Regions from separate parts of the Novosphingobium decolorationis genome, predicted to be linked through region 1. Evidence: riboswitches for the same ligand, from Rfam matches in the RefSeq annotation. Region 1 holds a riboswitch; the other holds the start of a gene.
The links. Region 1 has a riboswitch for thiamine pyrophosphate ahead of thiC (phosphomethylpyrimidine synthase ThiC). Riboswitches for the same ligand answer to the same signal wherever they lie in the genome.
Positions count from the first base shown of each region.

Region 2: linked by a shared signal. The riboswitch ahead of HT578_RS14835 (TonB-dependent receptor) and the one ahead of thiC (phosphomethylpyrimidine synthase ThiC) in region 1 are both predicted to bind thiamine pyrophosphate.

Region 1 is NZ_CP054856.1:1,812,723-1,828,276, forward strand. It holds gene HT578_RS08255 (hypothetical protein) at 1-318, opposite strand, end outside; gene HT578_RS08260 (OsmC family protein) at 468-893, shown strand; gene HT578_RS08265 (hypothetical protein) at 1,385-1,801, shown strand; gene HT578_RS08270 (right-handed parallel beta-helix repeat-containing protein) at 1,798-4,059, shown strand; gene thiC (phosphomethylpyrimidine synthase ThiC) at 4,151-6,025, opposite strand; TPP riboswitch at 6,086-6,209, opposite strand; gene HT578_RS08280 (hypothetical protein) at 6,274-6,474, opposite strand; gene HT578_RS08285 (cold-shock protein) at 6,560-6,766, opposite strand; gene HT578_RS08290 (SOS response-associated peptidase family protein) at 7,037-7,708, shown strand; gene HT578_RS08295 (hypothetical protein) at 7,662-8,078, opposite strand; gene HT578_RS08300 (phytoene/squalene synthase family protein) at 8,146-9,144, opposite strand; gene HT578_RS08305 (LOG family protein) at 9,179-9,775, opposite strand; gene HT578_RS08310 (T6SS immunity protein Tdi1 domain-containing protein) at 9,777-10,217, opposite strand; gene HT578_RS08315 (phytoene desaturase) at 10,214-11,692, opposite strand; gene crtY (lycopene beta-cyclase CrtY) at 11,689-12,888, opposite strand; gene HT578_RS08325 (GNAT family N-acetyltransferase) at 12,963-13,514, shown strand; gene HT578_RS08330 (MipA/OmpV family protein) at 13,620-14,492, shown strand; gene HT578_RS08335 (uracil-DNA glycosylase family protein) at 14,480-15,100, opposite strand; gene HT578_RS08340 (lmo0937 family membrane protein) at 15,237-15,389, shown strand; gene HT578_RS08345 (multidrug effflux MFS transporter) at 15,409-15,554, opposite strand, start outside.
Region 2 is NZ_CP054856.1:3,170,505-3,186,058, reverse strand. It holds gene HT578_RS14845 (TonB-dependent receptor) at 1-877, opposite strand, end outside; gene HT578_RS14840 (TetR family transcriptional regulator) at 1,040-2,203, opposite strand; TPP riboswitch at 2,352-2,481, shown strand; gene HT578_RS14835 (TonB-dependent receptor) at 2,473-4,659, shown strand; gene HT578_RS14830 (TenA family protein) at 4,674-5,336, shown strand; gene HT578_RS14825 (zinc-dependent alcohol dehydrogenase family protein) at 5,386-6,393, opposite strand; gene HT578_RS14820 (LysR family transcriptional regulator) at 6,497-7,408, opposite strand; gene HT578_RS14815 (alkene reductase) at 7,555-8,673, shown strand; gene HT578_RS14810 (LLM class flavin-dependent oxidoreductase) at 8,666-9,712, shown strand; gene HT578_RS14805 (hypothetical protein) at 9,751-10,455, shown strand; gene HT578_RS14800 (nuclear transport factor 2 family protein) at 10,481-10,948, shown strand; gene HT578_RS14795 (peroxidase family protein) at 11,211-14,537, shown strand; gene HT578_RS14790 (catalase family protein) at 14,565-15,554, opposite strand, start outside.

The DNA.
Region 1 (15,554 bases):
CAGGCGCCGTGTCAGGCGCCTGCGGTTGGCCGCGACACGCGGCGAATAGACCGCCAGCATCGTCTGCATCACCTGTTCCGGTGCCATCGGCCCGGCCTGCGCGAGACGCTGCGACAGGCTGAAGGCGGCAGCCAGCTTCTCGATCACCATCCGCTCGGCCTCGCGCCCGTGTCCTGGCCGCTCGAACGCGATCATGGCGGTCCGCATCGCGATGACGCTGGAGGCCTCCGCCCACATCCACCAGGCCTCACTGGCCAGTTGCAGCCAGTGCAGCGCCGCGGTCGGCGGCGCATTCGAAGTGGGTTTGGCAGCGGGCATCGGGACGACTCCTTGGTGGGCGAGTGAGTATCCTCCCAAACCATGCTGCAGTGCAACAAGTTCCGTACCCGAATCCGCTATCCGGGGAACTACGCGCGGCCTTCACGCGCTTGGGAAACACCACCCCAGCAAAGGAAGGAATGCCCCAGATGAGCGTCAACATCGCCACCGCCCGCTACGAAGGTCTCGGCAAGGACGGCAAGGGCCATGTCGCCACGAAGTCCGGCGCGCTCGACGCGCCCTACGGTTTCCAGACGCGCTTCGAAGATGCCCCTGGCACCAATCCGGAAGAGCAGATTGCCGCGGCCCATGCATCCTGCTTCACGATGGCCACCAGCTTCGCCCTGGCCGGCGAGGGCTATACCGACGGCAGCCTGGAAACGACCTGCGAAGTCACGCTCGAAAAGGATGGCGATGGCTTCAAGGTATCCAAGAGCGCCCTTTCCCTGAGCGCGAAGGTCCCCGGGCTCGACAAGGCAAAGTTCGAGGAGATCGCCGCCGGGGCCAAGGCGAACTGCCCCATCTCCAAGCTCCTGACGTGCGAGATCACGCTCGAGACGACGTTCGCCTCGTAAGCGCAAGCCTGCCCCGATTCGCGCAGGAGCCCGGACCGAATGTCGCGGCTCCTGCGCCAATTGCGGCCTCCGTCCTCCTCCTCTGGATCGGGAACTCGGAACACGGAACACGGACGGAGCAAAGGAAATGCTATCTTGAACAGACGTTTGATCTGGCCAGCAGCCCTCGACGCGACGGGCTGTGAAAGGCAATTTTACCGAGTGGCTTGACAATCGCCGCAAGATATGGAACAAAAAGCGAACTTATGGATGCGTTGTTTCTGCATTGCCTGAAGGCAAGCGGCAGAAAGCGTCCTTCCCATCCTCATATGCCAGGCATCGCGCGGCCCTCCTGCGGCACGCGCTCGGGCTTGTGGTGACCTCGACAGGCCGCCCGTGACAGCACTCGGCGGACCACCGGCGCGCGCTGTCCTGTGACCATCGCGCCTCGCCCCGCCCTTGCCGCTTTTGCTTCCTCCCTTCCGTGCCGGTCTGATCAAGGATTTGCGACCATGCCATTCGAACTGAACCTGACCGCCTTCCGGCATGCGCCGTGGGGCGGAACTACCGGACTTGCCGACCTCGTGCGCATGAACGACGACTGGTCCCTTGCCCAGTTCAGCTGGGCCTTCTCCAGCGCGCCGGGCGGCGCCAATGCCTTCACCCTCGAGACGGCGGACGAGGGAGCCGAAGGTGTCAGCTCGACCTTCGATCCCGACTATCCCCACCCCAGCACCGCAGAAACCGTGGGCGGGACCACGATCCGCCCCCAGATCGATCAGGCTACACTCGAGGCCGTCGCAGATGCCCGCCCCGAAAAGGAGGACATCGAACTGCATCACACGCTTTACGTGACTCCTTCCGGGGAGCCCCGGCGCGTCCTTTGCTTTGGCCGCTTCACCATCAAGAAGGGAGCTCCCACGCAATGAAGACGCATATCACCATCACCGAAGGGCCGCTCGCCATCTTCGAGGAACGTGACGATCGCACCCTGGTCTATGCTGGCGAAAACACGGCTGAGGCCAAACGGCAGAACGAACTCGCCAGGGCCATGGTGGACGGCGCCGCGCGCGATGTCCTTGATGCCCGGGACGACGCGCTGGCCCAGGTGAGCGACGAAGGCAATGCCAAGATCGCCCTGGCCCAGGCCTGGGCTGAAGCCGAGACATCCCCTGCGGGAGACACCACGAAAAGCGCGCGGTCCTGGGCTCTTGCAGCCGAAAGCTTCAGCGGCACCGCGGAAGCCTTCGCAGGCCCAACTTACTCGAGCGCCGCCGAAGGCCTTGCCGGGACCGTGCAAGGCGACTTCTTCGGTGTCGATTCTGGTGGACTGCTGGCTATCTATCGCCACAACGACAGCCAGGCGGAATTGCAGCGCACGGTCGCCACCTCCACCCTTCTGGCATCCTCGAGCGGCGCGCAGAACGTGGGCGCACAAGGTGGAGGCACCCTGCAGCAACTGCTCGATGCCCGCCGCGCTTCACTGCGTGAGGCCGGGATCGGGGCCATCGGCAACGGCACCGACGCCGACGGACCCGCATTCGCCGCGGCGGCCGCCCTTGCTCCCACGAAGGGCACGTTCGACGTCCCTCCCGGCACGTATATGGGCAGGCTCAACATTGCAGACGGTCTTGGTCTCGATTCAACGCCGGGGGCCGTTTTCAAGCAGGACGCCCTGGGCAACAACTATGTGATCGGGACAAGCAGCGCGGGCAAGCGCTATGTCTATTTCGGCGGACACACGATCATCGATGGCAACAATGGCCTGGACGCGTTCACCTCTGCGGGTCTGGGCGTGGACTTCACAGGCGTCGAGGAAATCTACATCGAGAGCCTCGAGGTCCGCAATTGTTGGGGCCATGGCCTGCGCCTGCAGGGCGGCTGCCAGAACATCTTCATCAACAATCTGGAAGTCCACGACAACTGGCGCTTCGGGTTCGTGCTTGAACACAACCTCGCCTCGGTCGCCAGCACCTCCATCTTCGTGAACTATATCCACGCCTACAACAACGGCACCGGCAATCCCGATTCCAACCGCTATTCCGGCATCAACGTGGGCGACAGCACCGGTGCCTACGGTCCCTATGGAGTCTTCTTCGGCACAGTCTACGCACACGACAACGAGCGCGACGGACTGGCATTCGGGCGCAACGCCAGCAACGGCAACGCGGGCCCCAGAGTCATTTCGGTCGAGCGCGCGATACTGCTCGACAACAACGACCATGGCATAGAGTTCTACGGCTGCGAGTGGTTCTACGCGGGCTATATCCTGGCCAAGGGCAATGCCAAGAACGGCGTCCTCATCGTCCACGGCGATGACTTCTCGACCCTCCCCACGAATGGCTACATCGGCCATATTCACGCCGAGGAGAACGGGTACTACGGGCTTTACATACAGAACGGCGAGAACATCCACATTGCAAGCGTCACCGCGATCAACAGCGGACAGTCCGCACCCGACACGTACGACGGCGTCTCCTTCTATCCCGGTTCAACGGCCAATTTCCCCACACCGGGGTCCTCGCTCAAGAACATCTCGATCGGGACGGTCACGGCCATCGACACGCAGGAGATACCCACCCAGCGCTATGGCCTCTCGCTCCAGGCAGGACAGATCCCGAACAGCCCCCCGCGCGTGGCCGAGTTCACCGGATGGGGCAATGCAAGCGCAGATATCGGACATATCGGAACCGGTACGGGCAACACGGATCTGCGCTTCACCCTCGACATCGGGAAAGTCCGTCGCTGCGACAAGCTCTTCCCGAGCTTCAACTCGAACGTAAACGGAGCCAATATCCGAAATGCCCTGATCCGCGTGGACAAGGATTATGTCGGTCGCTGCCAGACCACGAACGCAACCACGGCGACCGCGGGGCGCATCCTGATCGAGGATGACACCGCAGGCCTGCTCGAAGTCACCGTCACGGCGCGCCAGGACGGAGGCTTTTCCCAGGCGGGGGCCTACAAGGTCCTGTGCCGCGCAAACAACAACGCGGCCACCGGAACCTTCGCCTCGAATGTCACCCCGATCTACGTTGGCGAAAGCCTCGGCACCATGGACGCCACGCTGACCAGTGGCGGCTCTGGCACGAAGCACATCAACATACGTGTCACAGGTGTCGATGGCGTAACCCTGAACTGGGAATTCCGAGCGCGCTGGATCACGCCCAGCGAACTGGGCGCCTGAACTTGGTCAGATGACACGTACAACGCCGCCGCACTCGGGTGAGTGCGGCGGCGTTCTGTTATCCCGCAATGGCCTGCCGCAGGCCCTGCAATCAATCGTGTTCGCGCTCGCCCTGCCCCATGTAGAGCTGCGAGCCGGAGTCCTTGAACACCTTGCTCATCTCCTCCATGCCTTTTTCGGCGTCTTGGGCAGCGATGAAGCCGGTCGAAGGCTGGTTCTGCTTGGCTGCGAAGTCGCGCACTTCCTGGCTGATCTTCATCGAGCAGAACCTGGGTCCGCACATCGAGCAGAAATGCGCGGTCTTGGCGCCTTCGGCGGGCAGCGTCTGGTCATGGTAGAGTTCGGCCGTGTCGGGATCGAGCGACAGGTTGAACTGGTCGCGCCAACGGAACTCGAAGCGCGCCTTGGACAGCGCATCGTCGCGCACCTGCGCGGCCGGGTGACCCTTGGCAAGATCGGCGGCGTGAGCGGCGAGCTTGTAGGTGACGACGCCCACCTTGACGTCGTCGCGGTCGGGCAGGCCAAGGTGTTCCTTGGGCGTGACATAGCAGAGCATCGCGGTGCCGTACCAGCCGATCTGCGCCGCGCCGATACCGCTGGTGATGTGGTCATAGCCGGGCGCGATGTCGGTGGTGAGCGGCCCCAGGGTGTAGAACGGGGCTTCGCCGCAGCTTTCCAGCTGCTTTTCCATGTTCTCCTTGATCTTGTGCATCGGCACATGGCCGGGCCCCTCGATCATGACCTGAACGTCCTGCGCCCACGCCTTTTTGGTCAGTTCGCCCAGCGTATAAAGTTCGGCGAACTGGGCCTCATCGTTGGCGTCGTAGATCGAGCCCGGGCGCAGGCCATCGCCCAGCGAGTAGGCGATATCGTAAGCCTTCATGATCTCGGTGATCTCGTCGAAGTGCTCGTAGAGGAAGCTCTCCTTGTGGTGGGCGAGGCACCACTTGGCCATGATCGAACCGCCGCGGCTGACGATGCCGGTCAGGCGTTTGGCGGCGAGCGGCACATAGGGCAGGCGCACGCCGGCATGGATCGTGAAGTAGTCGACGCCCTGCTCGGCCTGCTCGATCAGCGTGTCGCGGAACACGTCCCAGGTCAGGTCTTCGGCGACGCCCCCGACCTTCTCGAGCGCCTGGTAGATCGGCACCGTCCCGATGGGAACAGGCGAATTGCGGATGATCCACTCGCGCGTGTCGTGAATGTTGCGGCCCGTCGAGAGGTCCATCACGGTGTCCGCGCCCCAGCGGATCGACCAGACCATCTTGTCGACTTCGCTGGCAACGTCCGAGGCCACCGCCGAATTGCCGATGTTGGCGTTGACCTTGACGAGAAAATTGCGCCCGATCGCCATCGGCTCGCACTCGGGATGGTTGACGTTGCTGGGGATGATCGCGCGGCCGCGGGCGACCTCGTCGCGCACGAATTCAGGCGTCACATAGTCCGGGATCGACGCGCCGAAGCTCTCGCCCGAGCGGGTGTATTCGGCCAGCCGCGCCCGGCCAAGGTTCTCGCGCTCGGCGACATATTCCATCTCGGGGGTGATGATGCCGCGCCTTGCGTAGTGCATCTGCGAGATGTTGCCCCCCGCCTTGGCCCGCAGCGGCTTTCTGAGCGCGGTCGGGAACGCGGGCACGCCGCCGGAACGATCCGGCCCGGTCTTGCCGTTGTCCTCGGGCTTTACCTCGCGCGGCGCGTACTCTTCCACATCGCCGCGGGCGAACTGCCAGTCGCGGCGCAGCGCGGCGAGGCCCGCCGAGATGTCGATCGCCGCGTCAGGGTCGGTGTAAGGCCCGGAAGTGTCGTAGACCCGCACCGGCGGTTCGCCACTGGAAGGTTCAAGATCGATCTCGCGCATCGCGACCCGGATCGCCGGGTTGGTCTGCGCGGGAACATGGATCTTGCGTGAGCCCCGGATGGGCCCGGTGGTCACACCGATTTCCAGTTTGCTGTTGATGTCGGCCATACACGCTTCTCTCTGATCGAGGGCGTGAGAGATGGAGTACGGATTCCCGGCGGGAAGCTGCCAGAATCACCGTCCACTCCCTCCGCCCGTATTAACGGGTTCAGGTTCGACGGGTCTTGTGGAGCATACCCACAACTCTCAGCCGGTGGACGCGAACGCCCTGCTGGCTCCCCGGGGATAGGTGTGATGGTAGGGACGCTTTGCAGATGCGTCCAGAGGGGCCGCGAGATAGCGCCCCTGCGAAAGGCTCAGGCCTCGTCGCGTGCGCTGGCGGCGGTTTCTTCGCGCCGACGGCGGGTTTCTTCGGTCTTGAAGGCCTGCGAGGCCATCGTGCGCCAGGCGGTTTCGGACCGCAGCGCGCGCTCGCGGACATTGGCAAGAACCGCCTCGTCAGCGGCCTTCGCGGCCGCATCGGCCTGCTCGGTGGCGAACTTGTAGCTTACACTCATGCTCCGGATTTCCTCGGGTTGGAATGGCAGGTCGGAGCGAAAACCGGACCGGCGCGAAGGCCGGTCCGGGTTACGTGCAAGCCGATCAGGCGAGCGCGAGGTTCACCGCGGCCTTCTTGCCGTTGCGGCCGGTCTCGACCTCGTAGGAAACGCGCTGTTCCTGCTCGAGCGAAGCCAGGCCCGAAGCCTGCACCGCGCTGATGTGCACGAAGCTGTCCTCGCCGCCGTTTTCCGGAGCGATGAAGCCGTAACCCTTTTCGGTGTTGAAGAATTTGACAGTGCCGATGGGCATGGTGATGTCCTTAATGCAATAACTATGGGTTCCCGGCGTGCCACATGCACGCGGGAGGGTGCGTCAGTTCATCATTCGAATGGAAATTCGTCGCCCAAAGTGCGCCATGGTCCTGCCCGTGCAGTTCCGCACGGGCCCGGATTCGGGCGCCTATCAACCGGCAAAGTCCGTCACAAAATTCGACGTCGCGCAGATGCTGTACCACACAAGGCTCCATTCACCTAGCGCAGCGTTGCACGGCGCGCCTTGACCCGTGCGCGGGAAGGGACGATGCGCGAAGGGACCATGACGATGCTCTACCGCCTCGATGCCCCGGCTGCGGCCGTGGGCCGTGCTTTCGAGACCGACACGCGCGAGGACCCCTGGGCGGGAGGCCATGTCGGCCCCGGCCAATTCGCCCCCGTCCTTACGGCCGGGCGCGAGGCGATTGCAGGCCCCATGCCCCAGACACGCCAGCCGCGCCGGATGATTCCCCGGCTGTGGGGCGTCATGCCCCCGAAATCGGCCACGGATACACGCCCGCACGGCATCCTGACGGCTCGCAATCTGGACAGCCCGTTCTGGACGGGAAACCTGCGCAACCCGGAATTTCGCTGCCTGGTGCCCACGACCGCCTTCATGGAGTGGGGGCGCCCCTCGCCCGTCGACGGCACGCGGCGCCAGCTCTGGCTCTCCTGCGCCGACCAGCCGATCTTCGCCTTTGCCGGGGTCTGGAAGGACAGCGAGGTGCCCGCCTTCTCTATCCTGACCTGCGCAGCCAACGCCGCACTGCGCGCTGAGGGGCGCGAGACGATGCCGGTGATCCTCCCGCCCGATCCCAAGGCGCACGAGACGTGGCTGCGCGCCGGGTGGGACCGCGCGCAGGCGCTGGTCCAGCCCTATTCGTCCTCGCTGCTCAGCTGCTCGGAAACACACCGAAGTGGAACAGCCCCACCGCGATGAGCGCTAGGCCGATGATGATCGAGCAGGTACACCACAGGCGCGAGAGCGGCCCGAAACGGCGCAGCCAGAAGGCCATGTAGACGTCCGAGAAGGCGAGCACCATCAACGCCTCGATGCACAGGAGCCCACCCACCACGCTCAGCGTGCTCGACAGCCAGTCGGGCGAGGCCCAGGGATTGGCGAGGTAGATCACCGCGCCCAGGAACAGTTCCAAAAGGCCCGTCACCATCTGCAGCGCGGGCGAGCCGACGATCTCGCCGATCAGCTTGTGCCAGTGGCCGGGCTGGCGCAGTTCGCCGATCCCGGCGAAGAGCGCGAAGAGCCCCAGGAAAATCGCCGTCCAGGCCGGCGCGAGTGCAAGATCTGGCATCGTGTGCGCATCTCCCCCTTTGTCTTATGGAGGGGAGACTGAGCCATGGCGGCCCGCCTGTCCAGAGCTAGTCCGCCCGGGCCAGCTCCATCAGGTCGCGCCGCCCAAGTCCGGGACGTTCGAGCACCGGGGCGATGCCGCCGCGCGCCTCGTGCCAGGCCGCGGCAAGATATTCCGCCTTGCGCAGCCTGGAGGTCGAGACGCGGTGGTCCCAGGCATGGGCGCCCAGCCGCTCCACCTCGCGTCCGATCCCGCCGTAGATATTGGCCGCGGCCAGGATCGCCCAGCGCTGGCGGAAGGGCAGGCGCATCGCCCCGGCGCGCGAGGATTCCTCGTAGCCGCGCGCGAGGGCGCAGGCCCTGGCCACGATGGTGACAAGCCGCGCGCGGTAGTGCGGCTTGGTGTGCTCGCCCGGCGGAATATCGGCCTCGACCAGCCATTCGACGGGCAGGTAACAGCGCCCGTTGGCATCGTCCTCCCAGACATCGCGCACGATGTTGGAGAGCTGGAAGGCAAGCCCCAGATCACAGGCCCTGTCGAGCGTGTCCGCCGCTTCCGGATCGTTCTCGTCGCACGACACGCCCATGACCGCCGCCATCAGCACCCCGACCGCGCCCGCCACGTGATAGCAATAGCGCAGCATGTCGCTTTCCGAGCGGGGCCGCCATTCGCGCGCGTCGAGTTCGAACCCGGCGATCACATCCTCGAGCATGACCTGGGGGATCGGCACTTCGCACAGGAGCTGCCCCAGCGCGTCAAAGGCAGGTGATCCGGTCTGTTCGCCCGCAATGGCAAGCTCGGTCAATGTGCGGATCGTGGCGAGACGCGATTCGGGATCGAGCCCGGCATGTCCACCAACCGCACCGCGCGCGCGGCCCCGCCCGTGGTCCTGGTCATCGGCAATATCGTCGCAGGCCCGGCACCAGGCGTAGAGCAGCCAGACCCTCTCGCGCGTCTCGCGGTCGAACAGGCGGCTGGCGGCGGAAAAGCTCTTCGAGCCCTTGCGGATCGACTGGTGGGCGAAGCGCACCAGCGCCGCGCGGTCGTAAGGCGGCGGGCGGGTCATGCCAGGGTCATGGTCCTGCAACGGATAAGGGATCTCACAGCGTGCCCGGATCCATCCGCACGATCGGCACGATCGGCTCGTGCGCCCGCATGCGCTCAAGCAGAAGGTCGAGCTCGGTCTCGGCCAGGATGATGCCCTGGTGGGCGGGGCGCACGAAGCCGACTTCGGCCATGTGGCGGTTGAAGGCAAGCAGGCCATCGTAGAAGCCGAAGGCGTTGAGCACACCGACCGGCTTGTCGTGGTAGCCCAGCTGCGCCCAGCTGACCGCCTCCCACAGCTCGTCCATGGTACCGACCCCGCCGGGCAGGACGATGAAGCCGTCCGACAGGCGCGTGAAGGCGGCCTTGCGCTCGTGCATATCCTTGACAATGTGCAGCTCGGTGCAGTCGTGGTTGGCGACCTCGCCACCGCGCCCATTGGTGGCGGTGAGCGCCTCGGGGATCACGCCGATGACCTCGCCGCCCGCTTCCAGCGCACCTGCCGCGACCGCGCCCATGAGGCCGAGGCGCCCGCCGCCATAGACCGTGCCGATGCCAAGCCCGGCCAGCGTGCGCCCGACGTCGCGGGCCAGTTCCATGTAGCGCGGATCCTGAGGCGTGGCCGAGCCGCAGTAGACAGCAAGACGTTTCATTTCAGTCGGTCACCTTGATGTGGACATGCGCCCCTTCGGGCAGGTCCTTGATCTGATCGGCAAGATCGCCGGTCATGCGAATGTAGGCGGCAAGCTCCACGCACACCATGTTCTCCGGCGCATAGTCCCCGGCGACGAGCGCCTGCGGGGTGAAGCCATAGACCTCGCCCACGCGCGGAGCGCCCAGGCGCTTGTCGGCGGCTTCGACGTGGGCATCGGCGCGCCAGATTGCCTGCGTCTCGCCCAGCTCCATGTGCGTCTTCGCCGCGGCCTCGTCGCCCAGCGTCTGCACGCCCAGGATATCGGGATCGACATAGTGAAACGTGCCCACCCGATCCGTGACGAGAAGGTGCCCGAAAAGCGAGTTGGCGACGATCTCGGAAAACTCGATCCCGGTCCAGCCCCACCCCTGGCGAAGAGCGGCCAGTTCGCGCGCTCTCACAGCAGGTTTTCCAGCATCAGTTTCGCCGTCGCCTTGGCGCTGCCGACGACCCCCGGAATACCTGCGCCGGGATGGGTCCCCGCGCCCACGAGATAGAAGTTGCGCAGCGTGTCGTCGCGGTTGTGGCCGCGAAACCAGGCGCTTTGCGTGAGGATCGGCTCAAGGCTGAAAGCGCTGCCCTTGTAGGCGGCGAGGTCCGCCTCGAAGTCGGTCGGGGCGTAGTGGAAACTGGTGATGAGGCGGTCCTCGATGTCGGGCACCAGGCGGCGGCCGACTTCGGCGAGGATGCGCTTTTCCAGCACGGGGCCCACCTCGTCCCAGTCGATCGGCAGCTTGCCCATGTGCGCGACGGGTACGAGCGCGTAGAACGTACTCTTGCCCTCGGGCGCCATCGAGGGGTCGGTGACGGTCGGGTGATGGAGGTAGATCGAGAAGTCGCGCGGCAGCACGCCGTGCTCGTAGATATCGTCGAGCAGGCCCTTGTAGCGCGGCCCGAACAGGATCGTGTGGTGCGGGATGCCCGGCCAGGTTCCCTCCAGCGCGAAGTGGACGACAAAGAGGCTGGGCGAGAAACGCTTGGCCGAAAGCTGCTTGGCCACCTTCTTGCCGCGCGGATTGTCGGAGAGGAGGTCGCGGTAGGTGTGCATGATGTCGCCATTGCTGGCGACGGCATCGAAGCGCTCACGCCAGCCGCTCGCGCATTCGACCTCGGTGGCCATGTCGCCCACGGTGTGGACCTGCGTCACCTTGTCGCCCAGGCGCACCGTCCCCCCGATACGTTCGAACAGCGAGACCATCCCGGCGACCAGACGGTTGGTGCCGCCCTTGGCCCACCACACGCCGCCGTCCTTCTCCAGCTTGTGGATGAGCGCGTAGATCGCGCTCGTCTTCATCGGGTTGCCGCCCACCAGCAGCGTGTGGAACGAGAGCGCCTGGCGCAGGTGCTCGTCCTTCACGAAGCTGGAGACCATCGAATAGACCGAGCGCCACGCCTGATAACGTGCGAGCGCGGGCGCGGCCTTGATCATCTTGGAGAAGTCGAGGAAGGCCTCGTGGCCCAGCTTGACGTAGCCTTCCTGCCAGACGCCTGCCGCGTAACGCTGGAATTCGTCATAGCCAGCCAGGTCCTGCGGCGCGATGCGCGCAATTTCGCGGTGGAGCGCGGGCTCGTCATTCGAATAGTCGAAGCTGACGCCATCAGGCCAGTTGAGCCGGTAGAAGGGCATGACCGGCATCAGTGTGACGTCGTCGGCCATGTCCTGTCCCGCACCGATCCACAACTCGCGCAGGCAATCGGGATCGGTGATGACGGTGGGCCCGGCGTCGAAGGTGAAGCCCTCCTTCTCCCAGTAATAGGCCCTCCCGCCCGGCTTGTCGCGCGCTTCGACCAGGGTGGTCTGGACACCGGCGGACTGGAGACGGATCGCCAGGGCAAGGCCGCCAAAGCCCGCCCCGACTACGCAGGCGCGGTTCATGCGCGCTCTCCCAATGGGCTGAGGTCCGCAAGCGGACGCCCTTGGCCTGCAAGAGCGGCGATCGCCGCGCCGACCGGCACCGGCGGCTTCCCGGCCAGCACCCGCGCCATGTCGGCCAGCCGCGACTGACCGGCGTAGAAACGCTCGATCAGCGGCTCGGGAAGCCGGTAGAAACGGGCGAGCATGCGCCAGCGGTCTTCGGGCGCGCCTGCGCCAAACAGCATCGTCGTCAGCATTCGGTAGAAGCGCCCCTCGCGCCAGTGATGTGCGGCCCAGTCATGACAGATCCTTCCTAGGGCCTCCCCGCCGATGTTGTCGAGGCCGGCGAGATGAACGGCAAATCGTACCGCATCGGGAAGGGAGTACGATGTCAAAGGATGCACGAGCGCCGCCCTTGTTCCCGCACGGGCGGGAACGCCCTCGGGATCGGCGTTCCAGAAGGCGGAGAAATCCCCCCGGGCGATCACGGGAAGCGCGCCGGTTTCCTCGTAGAGGACCTCGGCGATGTCCCAGCCCTGCCCGGCGGCATAGCGCGCGATCCGTGCCCGCAGCGCGTCGCGCTCGATCGCCGGGGTGTCGGCGTAATAGGTATCCTCGATGAAGAGCCGGGAGGGGCCGAAGGGCAGGACGTAGACGAAGCGATAGCCGTTCACCTGCTCCACGGTCGCATCCATGACGATGGGACGGGTCAGGCCATGCGGCTGCCTGGTCGTGACCATCTGCCCCAGGAACGTCTGCCAGCCGCCGGCCATGTGCTCGAGCCCCTTCGCCCCGCGCGCATCGAGAACCGCGCCTGCCGTGATCGAGGTCCCGTCCTCCAGCTCCACCCGCTGGGCGCTGGCGCAGGCCACGCGCGCACCGCACAGCAGCGCCTCCTCGCTCAGAGCTTCGCGCAGGCGCGCGTCGAGCCGGTCGCTGGTAATGCTGGCGTAGCGGGTCGAAAGATCACGCGCGTAGCCCGGAAAGCGCACCTCGTACCCCTCCCAGCGCGCCGCGATCAGCGGATCGAGGAGCGCCCGCGCCGCCGGATCGACGTCGGTATCGAAGAACGACCAGACGTGGTCGCCGCCGAAACGCGGGCCCTGTTCGACAAGGCACAGGCGCAGATCGGGACGCGCGCGCGCAAAGGCCAGCGCGGTCAGCCCCCCGGCCAGTCCGCCTCCCAGAATTGCCAGATCACACGTGCGGTCAGCCATTGATAAAGCGCCCAGTACTAGGAGACATACAGTACAACTTGGCAAAGTTGCGACCTTGCGGCATTGTAACACTGATGACAAATGACGAACTGACAGTCGAGGAGGCCTCCGCAAAGGATGCCCAATCGATCACCGAGATCTTTTCGCATTACGTGCTGAAAAGCACCGCGACATTCGAAACCGAGCCGCCCGGCTGCGACGCGGTTCGTCAACGCATCGCCGACCTGACCCAGTCCGGTTACCCTTATCTGGTTTCGCGCGACGCGAACGGCAAGGTCCTCGGCTTCGGTTATGCCCAGCGCTATGGCCCTCGCGTGGGCTATCGTTACAGCGTGGAAACAACGGTCTATGTCCGCCCGGACTGTGTCCGGCGCGGCATCGGCTCGGCCCTTATCAAGGCCCTCATCGACGAATGCGAAGCGCGCGGGTTCCGCCAGGCCTTCGCGGTCATCGCCTCGTCCGAACCCGCCTCGGTGATCCTTCATGCACGTGCAGGCTACCGGCCGGTCGGAACGCTCGAAGGCGCTGGCTGGAAGCACGAACAGTGGATCGATGTCTTTCTCATGCAGCGCAAGCTGGGCGAAGGAAACGACACCCTGCCCGAACCTGCCCTCCCCGAAGGCTAAGGGCGCCCCGCTCGCGAAGGCATCCCGCCGGACCCGAGAAAATCTCTGGAAACGTATAGGCTTCTCACACGTTGGAGCCCGTACGCATTTCAATCGGGGAGCCCCATGCACAAGACGATACAGGCCGCGTTGCTGGCCGCCAGCACGCTGGCCGCCGCCACGGCCAGCCCGGCCGCCTTCGCCCAGGACACATCGACGCAGATGGACGAGCCTGGCCGCAACGTGTTCGAGGGCGATTCCTTCACGATCGGCGCGGGCGCTGTCGCCACGCCCGACTACAGCGGCTCCGACGACTATGTCATCGCGCCAATCCCCGCGATCCGAGGCCGGATCAAGGGCGTGACGATCAACACCCGCGCCGGTGGCGCCGCCATCGACTTCATCCCGGACAAGCGGGGCGCCAAGATCGACTTTGCGCTGGGCCCCGTCGCCACGGTGTCCTTCAACCGGACCCGGAAGGTAAAGGACCCGGTCGTAGCCGCCGCCGGAAGGCTCAAGATGCCGGTCGAGGTCGGCGTGAGCGCCGGTTTCACGGTCAACCGCGTGCTGCATGACTATGACTGGATGAACTTCAACACCGACATCAAATGGGATGTTGCGGGCGCGCATGACGGGATGACGGTGTCGCCGTCGGTCAGCTACAACACCCCCCTCAGCAAAAGCCTGCTGGTCACCGTGCTCGCCTATGCCCGCCACGTGGACGACAATTTCGGCGACTACAACTACTCGGTCTCCCCGGCACAGAGCGAGGCAAGCGGCCTGCCCCAGTACACCGGGAAGAGCGGCTGGGACCGGGCAGGCGTGGGCACACTGGTCGCCTGGGACCTTTCCGGAGACCTGCGCGACGGCGGCTTCTCGCTCATCGGCGTGGCGACCTACACCCGCCTGCTCGGCGATGGGAAGGACACGCCCTATACCTCGCTGCGCGGCTCGGCCGACCAGTTCATGGGTGGCCTCGGGATCGCCTACACCTTCTGATCCAGCGCCGCCCGTATCCGGCCGCGCAGATCGGGCAGAAGCTCGCCTGCGAACCAGGGGTTGCGCCCCATCCACAGGCGGCTGCGCCAGGCCGGGTGCGGCAAGGGCAGAAATCCCGGAGGAGCCTCGTGCCAGCGCGCGACGGCCTGCGTCATGGTGGGGGCAAAGCCGCGCGGCAGATAGCGTTTCTGCGCGTGGAGCCCCACCAGGAGGGTCAGGCGCACCTGCGGGAGCTCGGCCCGCAAGGCGTCGTGCCACAAAGGGGCGCACTCGGGACGGGGCGGAAGGTCGCCCCCCTCGCCCTTGCCCGGATAGCAGAAGCCGCTGGGCATGTGCGCGACGCGTTCTGGATCGTAGAAATCCTCGGCGCAAAGCCCGGTCCAGTCGCGCAGCCGATCCCCGCTGTCATCGTCCCAGGCCCGCCCGCTGGCGTGAACCTTGCTCCCGGGAGCCTGGCCAATGACAAGGATCCGGGCGGACTGCCCTGCCTGGACAACCGGGCGCGGCTCATGGGGCAGAGCGTGCGCGCAGGCCCGGCACGCCGCGATGCGCGCAAGAAGTGCGTCAAGACCCTCGGACTTGCGGGTTCTATCGTTCGACGTGCTCATGCGGCCCCGAGGTGGCGTCCTTGCGCCTGCGGGACAAGAGGCATCGCCGCAGCCCTTGCGCCATTTGCACCGCACAGGGAGCCTCGCGCTGGCTCATGCGTTGGGAAAGCAAAGCCTCTTCAAGGAGTTTTGCCCCATGCTCAAGTACATAATCCTGATCCTGCTCGCGCTCTGGCTGCTGGGCTTTGTCGTCTTCAAGGTTGCCGGCGCGCTGATCCACGTGCTGTTGTTCGTGGCCATCGTGATCGGTCTCTACCAGCTGTTCTTCGCCAAGCGCGGCAAACTCTAGAACCGCGTGATCCGCCCCCTCAGCCGCCGTGCGGCGGCTGCTTGGGGGGCTGGTTCTGGCGGTAGTACTCGGGCGGATTCACGCGGCGGAACAGCGTGCCCCGCTCCGAATAGAGGATCAGCACCAGCGAGAGGCTGCCCATGATCGCCATGCCCGCCGTGATCG
Region 2 (15,554 bases), 1.4 Mb from region 1:
GCGTGGTGATCTCGCCAAAGCTGCCATCGGCGGTGTCAGCGCTACGGCCATCGGGAAACACGCCCAGTTCGGCGAGCATCTGCGCGACGTTCTCGGGCTGGTTGCCCGCGGGCGTGCGCACGCTGGAATCCCAGTGGCGGGCAAAGTCGGCGCGCGCGATGAACTCCAGGTCCGGCCCGGCATCGACCAGCAGGCGCGCACGGCCACCGTATTCGTGGGTCGAACCGATGGTCCGGTCGAGCGTGACGTTGCGCCCGAACCCGTCCTGAGCCTGATCGAAGCCCGACACACGCAGGGCGACGTCGCGCCCCAGCGGCACGTTGAGGGTTGCGTTGAGAATGCGCTCGTCATGTTCGCCATAGCTGCCGCTGGCCGACAGCGAGGTGACGCCCAGTTCGGGCTTGCGAGTCGTCACCGAGATCACGCCCGAGGTCGCGTTCTTGCCGAACAGGGTGCCCTGCGGCCCCATCAGCACGTCGATGCGCTCCATGTCGGTGATGCCGATGAGGCCATTGGCCCGCTGGCCGTCCATCACGACACCATCGACCACGACACTGACCGACTTGGCGTTCGAGAAGTCGAAGGAGCGGCTGCCCACGCCGCGGATCTGGAAGGCCGCGCCCTGGGTGGGATCGTACTGTACCCCGGGGACCATGTACTGGATATCGGTGAAGTCGGTGTAGCCGGTCTGCGCCAGAGCATCGGCATCGACCGACTTGATGGCGAGCGGCACATCCTGGCTGTTTTCCACGCGGCGCTGCGCGGTCACGGTGATTTCATGGAGCTGGCCGGGCGCGGCCACGGTGTCCTCGGCCAGTTCACCGGCGGCAGCCATGGCGGGCAGCGAAGAGACAAGGGCGCTCCCAGTCAAGAGCACCGTAGCAAGACGGAGAGGCAATCTGGTGGAATCAAAGGCGTGCATATCGGGCGTCCCTGTTGTGCGTCAGGAGCGCCCGATAGGAGTGGGCCATTGCCGTTTTAAGACATTCGTTCTGTCAAATATTCGGCATATAATTCGCAATTAGCACACTCGTTCGGCCTAATCGCGGGCCAGTTCGCGCAGCCGTTCCGGAAATGCGGTGCTGTCCAGTGGCTGCCCCTCATCGCCCAGAGCAATAGCCTCTCCGATCAGCGCCATGGTGAACGCCTGGCTGCGTGCGCGATCCCCCTCGCCATCAATCAGAGGGGCAACCTGCGCGTGGACATTTTCCGCGCGCCTTCGCCGCATGTCGATCGCAAAGGGCGTGAGGCGCGGATCGCGCAGGGCGCCGAGCGCCATCTCATGGGTCAGCAGCAGCACCTGGCGTCCTGCGCGCGCATCGCCGGGCTGCCCCAGCGACGCGCGCATGCGCCGGTACAGTTCCTCCACACCGCCCAGCACCAGGTCACGATGCGAGAGAAAATGGTGCGTCAGCGTGGAGAGAGGCACCCCGGCCGATGTCGCGATCTGGCGAAACGAGATCGCTTCCACTCCTTCGCGGGCCATGGCGTCGGCGATCTGCCCTGCCAGCACCGCCTTGGTGCCCTTGATCTCGCTCGCCCCCTCCAGCGCCGCCTGCGCCGGACCGGCCAGTTGCGCGACGAGGTGGAGATGCCAGGCGCTCACCGCGCTGCGAGCGTGCGCCCCGGCAGGACGCAGCAGCGCCCGCAAGGTGGACTGGCGCAGAAGCCGGTAGTCGCGGCTCTGCCCCAGAAGGACACTGAAGACACGCTCATCCACGCCATAGCACGCGATGCGGTGCACCAGCCCCCGGGCCTCGGGACAGTCCTCGAACAGGCCTTGCCAGAACCCCTGGTCGTGCGCCCACAACCGCGCGCGCAGCGGCCCAAGAGCCGGATCGCGATGGGCCTGGATATAGATCTCGGCCATGACGATTGCCGAAACGCGCCCGTCCTGTGACACCTCGTCAAGGACCTGCGTGACGATATCGGTCACGCTGGCAGGGTCCAGTTCCGGGCAGGAGGCCAGCTGCGTGCGCCACTGGTCACGCCGCGCGTCGATGATCTCGCATTCCCGCGCGACGACAGCCTCCAGCAAAGCCGCCTTGTCCCCGATCTGGTAGCGGATCTTGCCGACAGACATCGCCGCCTCTCGCGCAACGAGACGCAGACTGAAATGGTACAGTCCTTCGCGCGCCAGAACATTTCGTGCCGCATCAAGGATTTCGTCGCGATCCCGGGCCTTGGTCGAGGAGCTTGTCATCGCGGTTACGGATAGTGCGATCCTGCAATTTTCCAAGCCGGGACTTTGCCTGTCGTGGTCCGCTGGTGTCGGCCCTGACGGTGGCGGCGAGCGCAACGCAGCGGGCAACGATTGACGCTGGCGCACGCTTTTCCTAAGCGCGGAACATCATCAACCCACGGGGTGTCCTGGCGCTGTCAGGGCTGAGAGGCGGATCACGGCGCATTCCCGCGCAAAGTCTGCAAACCCGCGAACCTGATCCGGTTCATGCCGGCGGAGGAATAGGGACCATGCGACAACGCGCCGCACGTCACGCCACACGTACGTCTACCATCTTCACATTCCTGGGCGCTGGCCTTTGCCTTGGCACACCCACCCTTGCCCATGCCGAGGAGGCCGCGGGCGAGGCCCCCATCGTCGTTACCGCGCGCGGCCGCCCCGAGGCGCAGATCGCGGTGCCCGACACCATCACGGTCTACACGCAGGACGACATCGCCCGGCGCAAGCTGACCACGATAGACGACTTCATCGCCGCAACGCCGGGCGTATTCCTGATCAACGACCAGGACCCGGGCACAAACATGATCTCAGTGCGCGGGGTATCGACCAACCGCAACCAGTCGCCCTCCATCGCCTACGTCGTGGACGGGCTCGCGCTCGCCGATTCCGAGCTCTTCACCCTGCGCACTTACGACGTCGCGCGCGTCGAGATCCTGAAAGGGCCGCAGGGAGCACTGTTCGGGCGTTCGGCCTCGGGCGGCGCGGTGGACATTGCCACCAACGACCCCACCGACGAGGCAGGCGGCATGGCCTCGCTCGGCATGGGCAACGGCTTCACCTGGACTGCGGACGGCGTCGTCAACGCGCCGGTGTCGGAGCGCGTGCAGCTGCGTCTGGCGGGCTCCTACCGCAATTCCGACGGCTTCATCCGCAACAGCTACCTCGACAGGAAGGTCGACGGCTTCACCAGCCGCAACCTGCGCCTGAAGGCAAAGATCCAGACCTCCGAGACCAGCACCCTCAACCTGCGCCTCGCCTGGGCCGACGAGGATGGCGGCGCGGCCTATATCTCGTCCGAGAATGTCACGGGGCGCAACGGCGGGCGCCTCTCCGGCGCGATCCTGACCGATCCGCAGGGCGACTTCGAGGGCCGCTTCGCGCGCAAATGGTGGGGCGCGCAGGCAACCTTCGCGCAGGACCTGGGCGATACGCTCCAGCTCACCTGGTCGGGCGGCTACGACAACTACCACAAGGACTTCAGCGAAGAGCTGGACTTCCGCCACGATACGCCCGTCACACTGGACGGCGTTGCGCTGTTCCCGGACGGCATCCAGCCCATATCGCAGCCGGTCGACATCGAGGCCTGGACCAGCGAACTGCGCCTGACCTCGCAAGGGAGCGGCCCGCTGCGCTGGCACGCAGGCGTGTTCTTCCAGCGTCTCGAACGTGACCGCACCGACGATCTGGGCCCGCTGCTGTTCGGCGCCGAGCCGCAGCGCGCCGAAACCCGGAGCAACCAGATCGGCCTCTTCGCGCAGGCGAGCTACGACGTGCTGCCCACGCTGGAGGCAACGCTGGGCCTGCGCTACGACCGCGACCGGCGCAAGGAAGACACGATCGGCACGGACACCGCCACCACCTACGCCCGCCGCGCGCAGACTTTCGACAAGTGGCAACCCAAGCTCTCGCTCGCCTGGCGCCCGAGCAAGGATTTCACCGCCTATGTCACGGGTAGCGTCGGCTTCAAGGCGGGCGGCTTCAACCCCCTTCCCGGCCCCTCGGACATCTGGACCGCGAACTTTGCCGCCGAAACCGTCAAGTCGCTGGAAGCGGGTATCAAGGGCCAGCTTGCCGAAGGGCGCGTGCGCCTTTCCCTCGCAGGCTTCGTGACCGACTACAGCAACTTCCAGAATACCGTGTTCCTGGGCAATTCGGTCGTGCTCTCGGTACCCAAGGTCAATGTCCACGGGTTGGAAGCCTCCGCGCAGGCGGACCTGGGACAAGGCTTCCGCCTCGATGGTGGCGCGGCCTGGACGCACAGCCGCACCGGCACCTACATCACCCCCAACCCCACGCCGGAACCGGGCGAGCCTGACCTGGTGGATCTCACCGGCAAGCGCACCCCCAACGCGCCCGACTGGACGCTGAACGGCGGCATCGGCTGGGAAGGAGAGGCAGGGCCTGCCAAGCTCGACGCGCGCCTCAGCGTTGCCTACGTCTCGCGCGTGGACTTCGAGATCGACAACATCCTGCACACCCCCGGCTACGCCTCGGTGGACGGGCGGCTCGGCATTGAGCTCGGCGCGTGGAACCTGGAAGTCTGGGCCAAGAACCTCTTCGACACGCGCTGGGCGATTTCCGCCTTCGGCCAGCAGCAGTTGCCGCTGCTCCTCGGCCTTGGCCCCAACGGTCCGTTCGACAGCTTCACCATCAACACCGGCCGCCAGTTCGGCGTCGGCGCCACCCACCGTTTCTGAAGGAAGGCACCCCCATGAGCTTTTGCGACACGATCTGGCAGGACGTTGCCCCGCTGCGCCGCGCGATCCTGGACCAGCCTTTCCTCGCCGAGCTTGCCGACGGCTCGCTCGCGCCGGAAAGCTTCCGGCACTACATGCTGCAGGACAGCCTCTACCTTGCCGAATATGCGCGCGCCTTGGCCATTGCGTCGGCCCGCGCGCCCACGGCGAGCGCCCGGCTGGAATTTTCCGACGGCGCCAAGGTCGCGGTGCAGGTGGAGCAGGCGCTGCACCAGGCCTTCTTTGCCAAGTTCGGCGTCACGCCCGAAATGGCGCGCAAGGCCGAGCCCACCCCCGTATGCCTTGGCTACACCAGCTATCTCACCGGCCTTGCTGCAACGCGCAGCTATGAGGAACTGATCGCGGGCATCCTGCCCTGCTTCTGGGTCTACTGGGAGGTCGGCTGCGACATCAAGCCGCGCGCCGCCTCGCCCAACCCTTATGCCGCCTGGATCGACACTTATGCCGATCCCGGCTTCGGCGAAGCCACGGCGCGGGTGCGCGCGCTGGTGGACGAGGCCGCTGCCAATGCCACCCCCGCGATCCGCGCCGCGATGGAAACGGCCTTCCGTAACGCTACGCGCTATGAGTGGATGTTCTGGGATTCGGCCTACCGGCGCGAGACTTGGCCGATCTGAGCCTCGCGCCCGATCGGCCAGACATCAGGACGGGACGACACGCAAGTGCCTACCAGCTGACGCCGATCTTCCCGAAATGGGCACCGCTTTCCTCGTAGCGGAAGGCTTCGGCGAGGTCCGCGAGCGCAAAGCGACGGTCGACATGGGGCTTGATCCCCATGACCTCGATGGCGCGCACGAAATCGACCTGCTCACGCCGGCTGCCGACGATGACGCCGTGCAGCCGCACCTGCTTGGCCATCAGAAGGGCGGTCGGCACCTCGCCGCCCGTACCGGTGAGCACGCCGATGAGGGTGATGTGGCCACCAATGCGCACCGCCTGGAGCGACTGCGCCAGCGTGGCAGGGCCGCCGACCTCGACCACGTGGTCGACCCCGCGCCCGCCTGTCCAGGCAAGGACCGCCTCGCCCCATTCGGGCTCGCTGCGGTAGTTGATCGTGTGATCCGCGCCCATCGCGCGCAGCTTTTCCAGCTTCGCATCCGAGGACGAGGTCGCCACGACGCGCGCGCCCATCGCCTTGGCGATCTGCAAGGCCCAGATCGAGACGCCGCCCGTGCCCATGACCAGCACCGTGTCGCCCGCCTTGAGGCCCCCTTCGACAATCAGCGCGCGCCATGCGGTGAGACCCGCCGTGGTGATCGTGGCGGCTTCCACGAAATCAAGACCCTCGGGCATGTGCGTGAAGGCCGTCGCGGGGCGCACGACCAGCTCCTGCGCGAACCCGTCGATGCCGTCTCCGGGGACGCGGGCAAAGTCGCCCACGGCGGGCGGGCCGTCCTGCCAGTCCGGGAAGAAGCACGAGACCACGCGGTCACCTTGCACGAACGCGTCCACGCCCTCGCCCACCGCCTCGACGATGCCCGCACCATCGGCGAGAGGGATGCGCCCATCCTCGGCCGGCGTCGCGCCCGAACAGACGAGGTAGTCATGGTAGTTCAGTGATCCGCCATGCAGGCGCACGCGGATCTCTCCTGGGCCGGGCTGGCCGGGATCGGGAAGGTCGACGCATTCCAGCGTGTCGAGGCCGCCGGGTGCCTTGATTTGAATGGCTTGCATGGATCGTTCTCCTGTTTGGCTCGCCCGATCAGGTAGGTATCGCAGCCTCGGCTTCAATGCGGGCACGGTGGAGTGCCCCCACGCTTCGATGCGGCGCCAGCGCTCAGGCGCGCGCCCGGCTCCCCGGCGTAAAGCCCGAACCGGGCAGCTGCGCCGCAGCGGCCAGGGCATCGATCACGATGCGCAAGCGCGGCTGTTCATAGCGAGAGCTGGGCCAGACGAGGTGGATTGGCATCTCGGCCCCGGCACATTCCTCCAGCACCGGCACGAGCGCGCCCGAGGCAAGCTCCTTCTCGATCAGCCAGTCGGGCAGCTGGGCCAGGCCTTCCCCTGCCAGCGCGGCGGCGAGAATGGCCTCGCCGTCGCTGAATTCGTGGCGGACCTTCACTTCCTGGGCCACCTCACCCCCGGCCTTGTCCTTCAGGAGCCAGACAGGGCGGGGCACCCTGCGCCACCCGATGATGCAATCGCGCTGCGTCAGTTCCTCAGGGCTCCTCGGCGCGCCATGGCGGGCCAGATAGTCCGGCGAGGCGCAGATCAGCAGGCGCTGCGTGCCCAGCCGCCGTGCGGTCAGGTCCGCATCGTTGCCGAGCGTGCCAATGCGCACGGCCAGATCGATCCCCTCCTCGATGACGTTGGCCGTGCGCTCGGTGAACATGACCGAGAGGTCCAGATGGCGGTACTGCGCCGTGAGCTCCAGCAGGATCGGCATCACGTGCCTGCGCCCGAAGGCTGCGGGCAGGTTGAGGTGAAGCGTACCCACCGGCGTGTCGCGGCCCGAGGCCATCGCCAGCTCGGTCCCGTCCAGATCGTCGAGAATCCGCTGGCACGCATCGAGATAGACCTGCCCTTCCCCCGTCAGGGTCAGCCGCCGCGTCGTGCGGTGCAGGAGCTTGGTTCCCAGCCGCGCCTCCAGCCGGGTCACGCTCTTGCCCACGGCCGAGCCGGTGACGCCCAGCTCGCGCGCGGCCGCCGCAAAGCTTCCCAGGCGCACGGTCGCAACGAATTCGGTCAATCCGGCAAAGCGATCCTGCACATCCATTCCGGAACTGTGGGATCGAGTGAATGGAATGGCAAGGGGATTATTCTCCCGGAATTCCACTCTAGATAGAGCCCAACGCTTCGCTCCCTTTCCTCCCCCCCGCATTTTTCAGGATTCCCATGACCAAGCTTTTCGAGCCCTTCGACCTCTCCGGCCTCACGCTGCGCAACCGTGTCGTCATGGCGCCGATGACCCGGGCCCGGGCGTTCGACACCGTGCCCGATGACCTCACCGTGGAATACTACAGCCAGCGCGCGGGCGCGGGCCTCATCATCAGCGAAGGCGCGCCTGTTTCACTGGAAGGCTGCGGATACCTCTTCAACCCCGGCCTCTACACGGCCGAGCAGGCCGCAGGCTGGCGCCGCGTGACCGACGCCGTCCACGCCAAGGGCGGGCGCATGTTCGCCCAGCTCTGGCACGTGGGCCGGGTCTCGCACACCTCGATCCTGGGCGAAGGGCAATCGCCTGTCTCGTCCTCGGCCACGGTGGGCGAAAACGTCTGGGCCTTCGGGCGTGACGAGGATGGCGTCGCCAAGAGCCTGGCCGCAAGCCCGCCGCGCGCGCTGGAAACCGAAGAGGTCGTGCGCATCACGCAGGACTTCGTGCGCGCCGCACGCACGGCCATCGACGCCGGTTTCGACGGGGTCGAGCTGCACGGCGCCAACGGCTATCTCTTCGAACAGTTCGTCAACGGCGCGCTCAACCAGCGTGAGGACCGCTACGGCGGCTCGATCGAGAACCGCCTGCGCTTCCTGCTCGAGACGCTCGATGCGATCAGCGCCGAGATCGGCAGCAACCGTGTCGGCGTGCGCGTCTCCCCGTTCGGCCGCCTCTTCGGCATGGAGCCCTACGCCGACGAGGCCGAGACCTGGGTCACACTCGCCGCCGAGTTCGAGACGCGCAGCCTCGCCTATGTGCACCTCAGCGACCAGCTGACGATCGGCGCGGAAAAGATGCCCGAGACCTTCGCCCGCGATTTCCGCACCACCTACACCGGCACACTGATTGCTGCGGGCGGCTTCGAGAAGGACAGCGCCGAGGCGGCGCTGCAGTCGGGCGAGCTTGACCTTGTCGCCTTCGGCCGCCCGTTCATCGCCAACCCCGACCTGGTCGAGCGCATGCGCGCCGGCCACCCGATCCACCCCGCCGACCGCGCCACCTGGTACGGGGACCTCGGCGCACGTGGCTACACCGATTACCCCACCTGGGACGAAGAGGAGGCCGCTGATAATGGCTGAACCGCGCACCGATCACGAAGAGGCCAGCGACACCGCGTCGCTGCGCCTCAGCCTGCTGGACTACGCGCCGGTCGATGAAGGCGAGACGCCGACGGATGCCTTTGGCGCCTCGCTGCGGCTGGCCCAGCTGGCCGAGCAGGAAGGCTTCCACCGCTACTGGGTGTCCGAGCACCACGGGATCTCGGCAACCGCCAGCAACTCGCCCGAGATCCTGATGGCGCATGTCGCCTCGGGCACCTCGCGCATCCGCGTCGGCTCGGGCGGGGTGCTGCTTCCCAATTACAGCAGCCTCAAGATCGCGGAGAACTACCAGCTTCTTGAAGCGCTGTTCCCCGGCCGCATCGATCTGGGCTTTGGCCGCGCGCCGGGCGGGGACCAGCGCATCAGCGGCGCGCTCAACGACGAGAAGGCGCGCCCGCTTCCCTACCCGCAGAAGGTGTCTGACCTGCTCGGCTTCGTGACGGGTTCGCATCCGGCCGGATCGCACTATGCGGGCCTGCAGGCGCGGCCCGAAACACCTACCCCGCCCCAGCCGTTCGTGCTGGGGGCCTCGGGTTCGACCGCGCAGATCGCGGCCGAGGCGGGCCTTGGCTTCACCTTCGCGCACTTCATCAATCCCACGCGCCGCGGAGCGGATGCCAGCAAGGTCTACCGCGAGGCCTTCCGCCCCTCCCACTTCGCCGCGCGACCGCAGGTCATCGTGGCGGTCTTCGTGGCCGTGGGCGATACCGAGGAGGAGGCCGCCGCGTATGCCGACGCGTTCCACCTGTGGCTTACCCACGCCGAGAGCCACACGCAGTTCGACCGCGTGCCCTCGCTGGAGACGAGCGCGGCCCACGTCTGGACGCCCGAACAGCTCGCGACGCGCGCGCGCAACGAAGGCCGCCTGATCTCGGGCACGGCCGCGCAGGTCCTCACCCAGCTGCGTACCCTTGGCGAAGCCTATGGCACGAACGAAGTCATGATCAACCTGATGATGCCGGGCGAGGCCGCGCGCACCAATGCCGTCAAAGCGCTGAGTGCCGCGCTGCGGGCGTAAGGGCCGCGCCACGCATTCCCCCGATGAAGGAGGCCGACATGAACGCCACCCCCACCTCCCAGCGCCATCATATCGCGCTCTATCTCGCCCACCGGTGGTTCGCCTTCTTCGAGGCCCCCGGTGGCGACCTCGAAGCGCACCTTGGTATCTTCCATCCGCAGGTCCGTCTGTCGGGCCACCGCGGGCAGCGCCTCTTTGCGCAGGATCACGAAACCCTGCGCGCATGGTTCGCTGCGGTTCCGGACGAAGTCAGCTCGCACCATATCCTCCACTCGGTCTACGAGGACCTTGCCCCGGATAGTGGACGCCTCGCGTTCCTTGTCGCCTACCAGGCACCGGGCGCGGATGACGCGGTGCACGGCTCGATCATCAGCTACGAAACGCAGGTCGCGTTCGGCGGCGAGCCCCGGTTCCTGGCCCTCGACAAGACGCCGACGCTGCCGAACACCCGGCCCACCTTCGAACCGTCCTGGGCGACCAACCGCGTGCTCGCGCGCCTGCATCACGAACTGGGCGGCCTTGGCGAGGCCGGTGATGCGAACGGTCAGGTCGTGCGCTCGGCCATGGGGGGCAACGTCCATGCCCTGTCCGTCCTGACGAACGCCCCGGACGGAAGCCCGTCTTACGAAGCGCTGGCCTCCTGGGTCGGCGGCACTCCCTGCGCGCCATCATCGCTCCGCCTCGCCGTGCGTGACGATGTGCGCGCGCCTCTCCCCACGATCCAGCCCCTCGGGCCAGCCTGAGCCCCACCAGAAGGTCCACAAAACCATGCACGACAAGATCCAAGCGCTGCTCGACAAGGACGAAATCCGCGACCTGCGCATCCGCTATTCCCACCTGCTCGACGGCAACCGGATCGACGAACTCGACACGGTGTTCGCCAAGGATGCCGTGGTCGAGGTGACGGTCGGCCGGATGGAAGGGCTGGATGCGATCAAGGCCGGACTGAAGGATGCCTACGCCCTGTTCGATCGCGACGGGCGGGGCCACTACCCCTTCCTGCACCCCATTGCCAACCACCTGATCGAACTGACCGGACCCGACACGGCGCAAGGGACCTGCTATCTCGTCGACTTCGAGACCGCCTCCAAGGACGACCCCAACCCCCTTCTGCTGCTGGGCCTCTACGCGGACGAATACCGTCGCATCGAGGGTGCCTGGCGCATTACCCGCAGCCGCCTCGATGTCGTCTGGCCAACCTCCCAAGCTCCGGAAGAGAGCAACGGCCCGGCGTAAACTCCGCCCCCGATACCGGTTTTCGACCTCGCGCCTCCTCCCCCCCTCCCGACGCGGCGGAGACCGGTATCGGCTTTCTCTTGTGAACACGGCGCAAGCCCTGTCCCCACGAAAGCGGCGCGCACGAGCGCCCAGAATGTGCTACACTTCAAAGAAAACGGCCGGGCCGCAAAAATATCCATCGAGTAGTTATAGTTAAAACTGCCTTGGGAGATATTTCGCGATGCCAGATGCAGCCAGGCAAAGCGGCGGATGCCCATTCATGGCCCGCCACGACCAGACCCCCGAGATGGTGTCGGACGATCCGCTCGCACACATCAACGCCGGAAACTTCGCGCGCGCCATCGCGATCTACCGCGCCCGGGACACAGACGGCACGTTATCAGCCGAGGACTGCGCGCTGGCCGCCCACGCCCTGCGCAACACCGGGGAATTTGGCCAGGCGGCGGACTGGTTCCAGAAGGCCCTAGGCATGGCCCCTGAGCATCGTTTCGCCGCATCCTGGCGCGCGCAGGTCGAGGCCAACCGGATCGATGAACGCAGCGGCGCCGGGATCCTGCGGCCCAGCACGCTTACCGAAAGCTACCTGCGCACCAATCCCGAAGACACCTACCGTGACAGCCCCTTCAGCTGGGTCCTGTGCACCGACTTCCAGCGCCCCGGCGACTACATTCCACCGCAATCGGTGCGCGACAAGCTGCGCAACTTCAAGGATTCGCTGGTTTCCCTCGCGCTGGGTCCGATTGGCGAACTGGCCAACAGCGGGGCTACCCCCGGCAATGCAGGGCGCTGGACGCAGCGCCGGCTTGGCATCATGCGCCTTGCCGCGCTGGGCGCTGCGCGCACCTGGATGGCCAGGCGCGAACGCGATCCCGATGGCGAGCATCACGATATCGTCGGGCAGCTTGCCAAGCGCAAGGACCTGCCCAAATGGGCGGATTCCGGGTTCACGCCAGATGGTGCCCATGTCTCGGACCAGTTCGGTCCTGGCGAAGGCCGCGTCGGCCAGTCCTTCGTCGACCATGGCATGCCCGAGAACTACCGACCCCGAGACCGTTCGCACGACGCCAACCTGCCCAGCGAGGCCGCCGTGGCCAGAGCCTTCGGCTACCGCAATGGCACGACACGGGAAGCCATGACCGCGAGCTTCCATGCCGCGGCCCACCTCCAGCAGCTTGTCCACGATGTCGCCCAGACCGCACCGGACAACCGGCGCAAGGACGCCATTCCCGTCGATCCCGACAGCGAACTCGCCGCGCTGGGCGTGACCCACCACTGGAGCCGGGCCGATGCGCCCAATGTCCTGCGCCCCGATGGCGAGGGCATGCACAGCACCACCGTGTGGTGGGACATGAGCCACATCTACGGCAGCGACATCGAGACGCTGGCCGCGATCCGCTCGTTTCCCGACGGCGGCAAGGTGCCCGGTGGCAAGCTCTACCTCGAAGGCATGGACGCAGCCGGGAACGGGGGGCTCTTCCTTCCCACCCACGAGGTCGAAGCGGGCGAGGAAGGGCGCGCGCGCCGCCAGATCCTGACCGGGTTCGGGCGCAACATGACCGCCCCGCTCGAAGCCGAGCACACGCTCTATGCGCGCCACCACAACTGGGTCGCCGACGTATTGAAGGAGCGCTACCCGGACTGGTCGGACAACCAGATCTTCCAGATCGCGCGGCGCGTGGTGACGATGACCTATGCCAAGATCCACACCGGCACCTGGACGCACACGCTGTTTGCCAACGAGGCGGTGGTGAACGGCCTCAACGCCAACCTGTTCGGCCGCGCCGAGCGCAAGCTTCCGCATTTCGACAAGAAGATCTACCGCCCCGAACAGGGCACCGACCCCATCGCGCACGGCATCGCGGCGGGCAAGGTCGACAAGGACAAGCCCGAGATCAAGGGCAACTTCTTCAGCAAGGCCTATCGCTTCGGCCACCAGATCTGGGTCGACCAACTCCACTGCCCGCCCATCGGCGCGAAACCCGATGCGGGCACTCGCACGGTCAATATGAAAGAACTGCGCGAGCTTGACGGGCACGAGTTCCTGCGCCGCGAAGGCCTGGGCGCGGTCTACTACTACATGATGCACACAAGGCTGGGCGCGCCCGTTGCGGGCAACACCGCGGACTTCTTCCGCGACATGGCCAGCGAAGAGGGCGTGATGAACATGCTCGAGCAGGAAATCCGCAAGGACCGGCGGCGCGGCACCCCCTCCTGGACCGACTACCAGAGGGCCCACAACATCCCGCCAAGCGAGACCTGGGAGCACCTTTTCCTCGATCCCGAAAGCCCGCAATCGCGGGCCACCATCGCCACCTTGAAGGAACTCTACCCCAATGGGATCTCCACGCTCGATGCGGTGATCGGGCTCACGCTCAACGAGCACCGGCCCGAGGGCCTTGCCATTACCAACGAGGGGTTCCAGACCTTCGTGCAGGAAGCGACCAGCCGCATCCGCAAGAACCCCTACCTCACCGAAAAGTGGCGCCCCGACGAGGTCAGTTGGACCGCGATCAACCTTGTCGAGGCGATCGACAAGGAGAAGCTGCTCTACCTCCACTGCCCCGAACTGCGCGACTGGCTGCTAAACCGCGAGACCGTGAACAGCTACGAATATGCGGGCACGAACCCGCGCGACAATCCCGAGGAACACCCCCTCGAAAGCACCGGCATCATCGTGTGGGGCGCGCAGAACATACGCGACTTTGGCCTCGGCGATGCCTGGAAGGACGCCCATTTCCACGCAGGCGTCCCCAACGACATGCTGCGGATCGAGCATGGCGAAGAGACCTATGTCGTCGATCTCACCGACCGCCAGCTGCTCGCCGATTTCGAGGGGCAAGGCCGCGTCCATGGCCGCGACGTGCTGTTCGAGGACCCGCCCGGCGTGACCCGGCGCGACCTGCTCGCAGCCGCACAGGCCATCCGGGAGGCAGCACGGTATCCCTGGCCGGGCTTCGAAGCGCCCGGACATCCCGGCTTCGTGAGCGGCTGGCAGCTCACCCAGGAGGAAGTCGACACGCTCAAGCGCTACAAGGGCGATCCTGAAGGGAACGGCGTGCAGGCGCGCCTGACCGATCTGGAAAAGCACCTTGTCCCCTTCAACCTTGCCGGGACAAGCCCGACCATCGGCTTCTCGCAGAACCTGCGCGGCTGGCGCACGCTCGAGAAGAGCGGCGCGCGGGCGCTGTTCCTCACCCTCGGCTCGATCTTCACATTCGGCGGCCTCAGGAACTTCGTGACCGGGCGCGGCATCCCGATGGACGCCATGGCCCGGCGGCGGCCCGCACAGCGCACCGGGATCTTCGATGCCCGGGGCATGATCGACGAGCCCCGGCTCGCCGAATACCTGGGCCAACTGCGCGCGATGGCCGGGGAGAGCGAGACGGGCGCAATCCCCGAAGAGGACTTCCTCGCGATGCTCGAGGCGAAAGGCGCCCTCGACAGCCTGACCCGCAAGCAGTGGGGCTCCTACTTCCGTCTGCTCGAACGCGCCGGGCGCGCGCAGGCGATCACGCCCGAAGACTTCGAGGGGCTCTACCGCAACACGCTGATCCCACGGATGTTCGAAAAACTGGAGCGCGCCTAGAGGCGCTTGCGATCCGATGGCATCGGATCAATCGAAGCGCTCGGCCCCCGTGGGTTCGATGTGCGCAACCGCGTTGCTGGCCTGCCGGAAACGGGCCAGTTCGGCATAGATCCGGCGCCGCGCGCGGTTGAGATTGCCCAGCGGACGGTGCGCGGCGATGCTGTGCCAAGGGTTGTAGGAAAGATTGCGCGCGAAGGCCATCTGCGCCGGTGTATCGAAGGTCTGGCGCGGGATGCGCAAGGTGGCCACCGGAACCCGGGGGGAGAGTTTCTCCGGCCACAGGATCCCTGCGTGCTCGATCGGCATGCGCCGCGCGTCGGTCTGCACCTGCACGGTCATCGTGAAGGCGACATCCTGGCGCGCCAGGGTGCGGGCCATGTTCTCGCGCAGATAATGGTCGGAGGGGCGGCGCGGCAGGCCCTCGACTTTCATGTCGACCTTGCCCTCGGGCAGGAAGGCGTACTGCATCGCGGTCCCCTCTCCCAGGAGATAGGGCACGCAGCTGTAGTAGGCGGTCCCCAGCGGATTGCCCTGCGTCCGGCTCCAGAGCCCCTGCATCAAAAGGTCGAGCACGTGTGGACGCGGCCCCAGAAAGTACCATAGGGGCAGCTCGCGCAGGCTCCAGGACTGCAGGCAGACGTTCTCGCGCAGCGTGGGCGTCGTGAAGGTCGGGCAACTGATCCCGGTGAGGTCCTGCGTGAAGCGCTCGTCCTCCACCAGCTTGGGGCCGGGCACGTCCATCAGCTTCACGCCGATGCTCAGCACGCCAACATCGTCGATATCGGGCGGGGTGTGCGGGCCCGGTCCCCCCAGCCGCACCCAGGCCGGGTAGCTGCGCCGGGCGGCGAAGATCCCCTTGCGCAAGGGTTCGGGCAGGTCGGCATGCACCTCCAGTTCGCCGCGCACCACGCCATGGGTCTTGGTGTTGCCGCCGCGCTCCATCTCCTGGGGCGCGAAATCCTGCGCCATGTGCTGGCGCATGTGCGCGATGACCTCCTCCAGCAGGCGCTCTTCGTC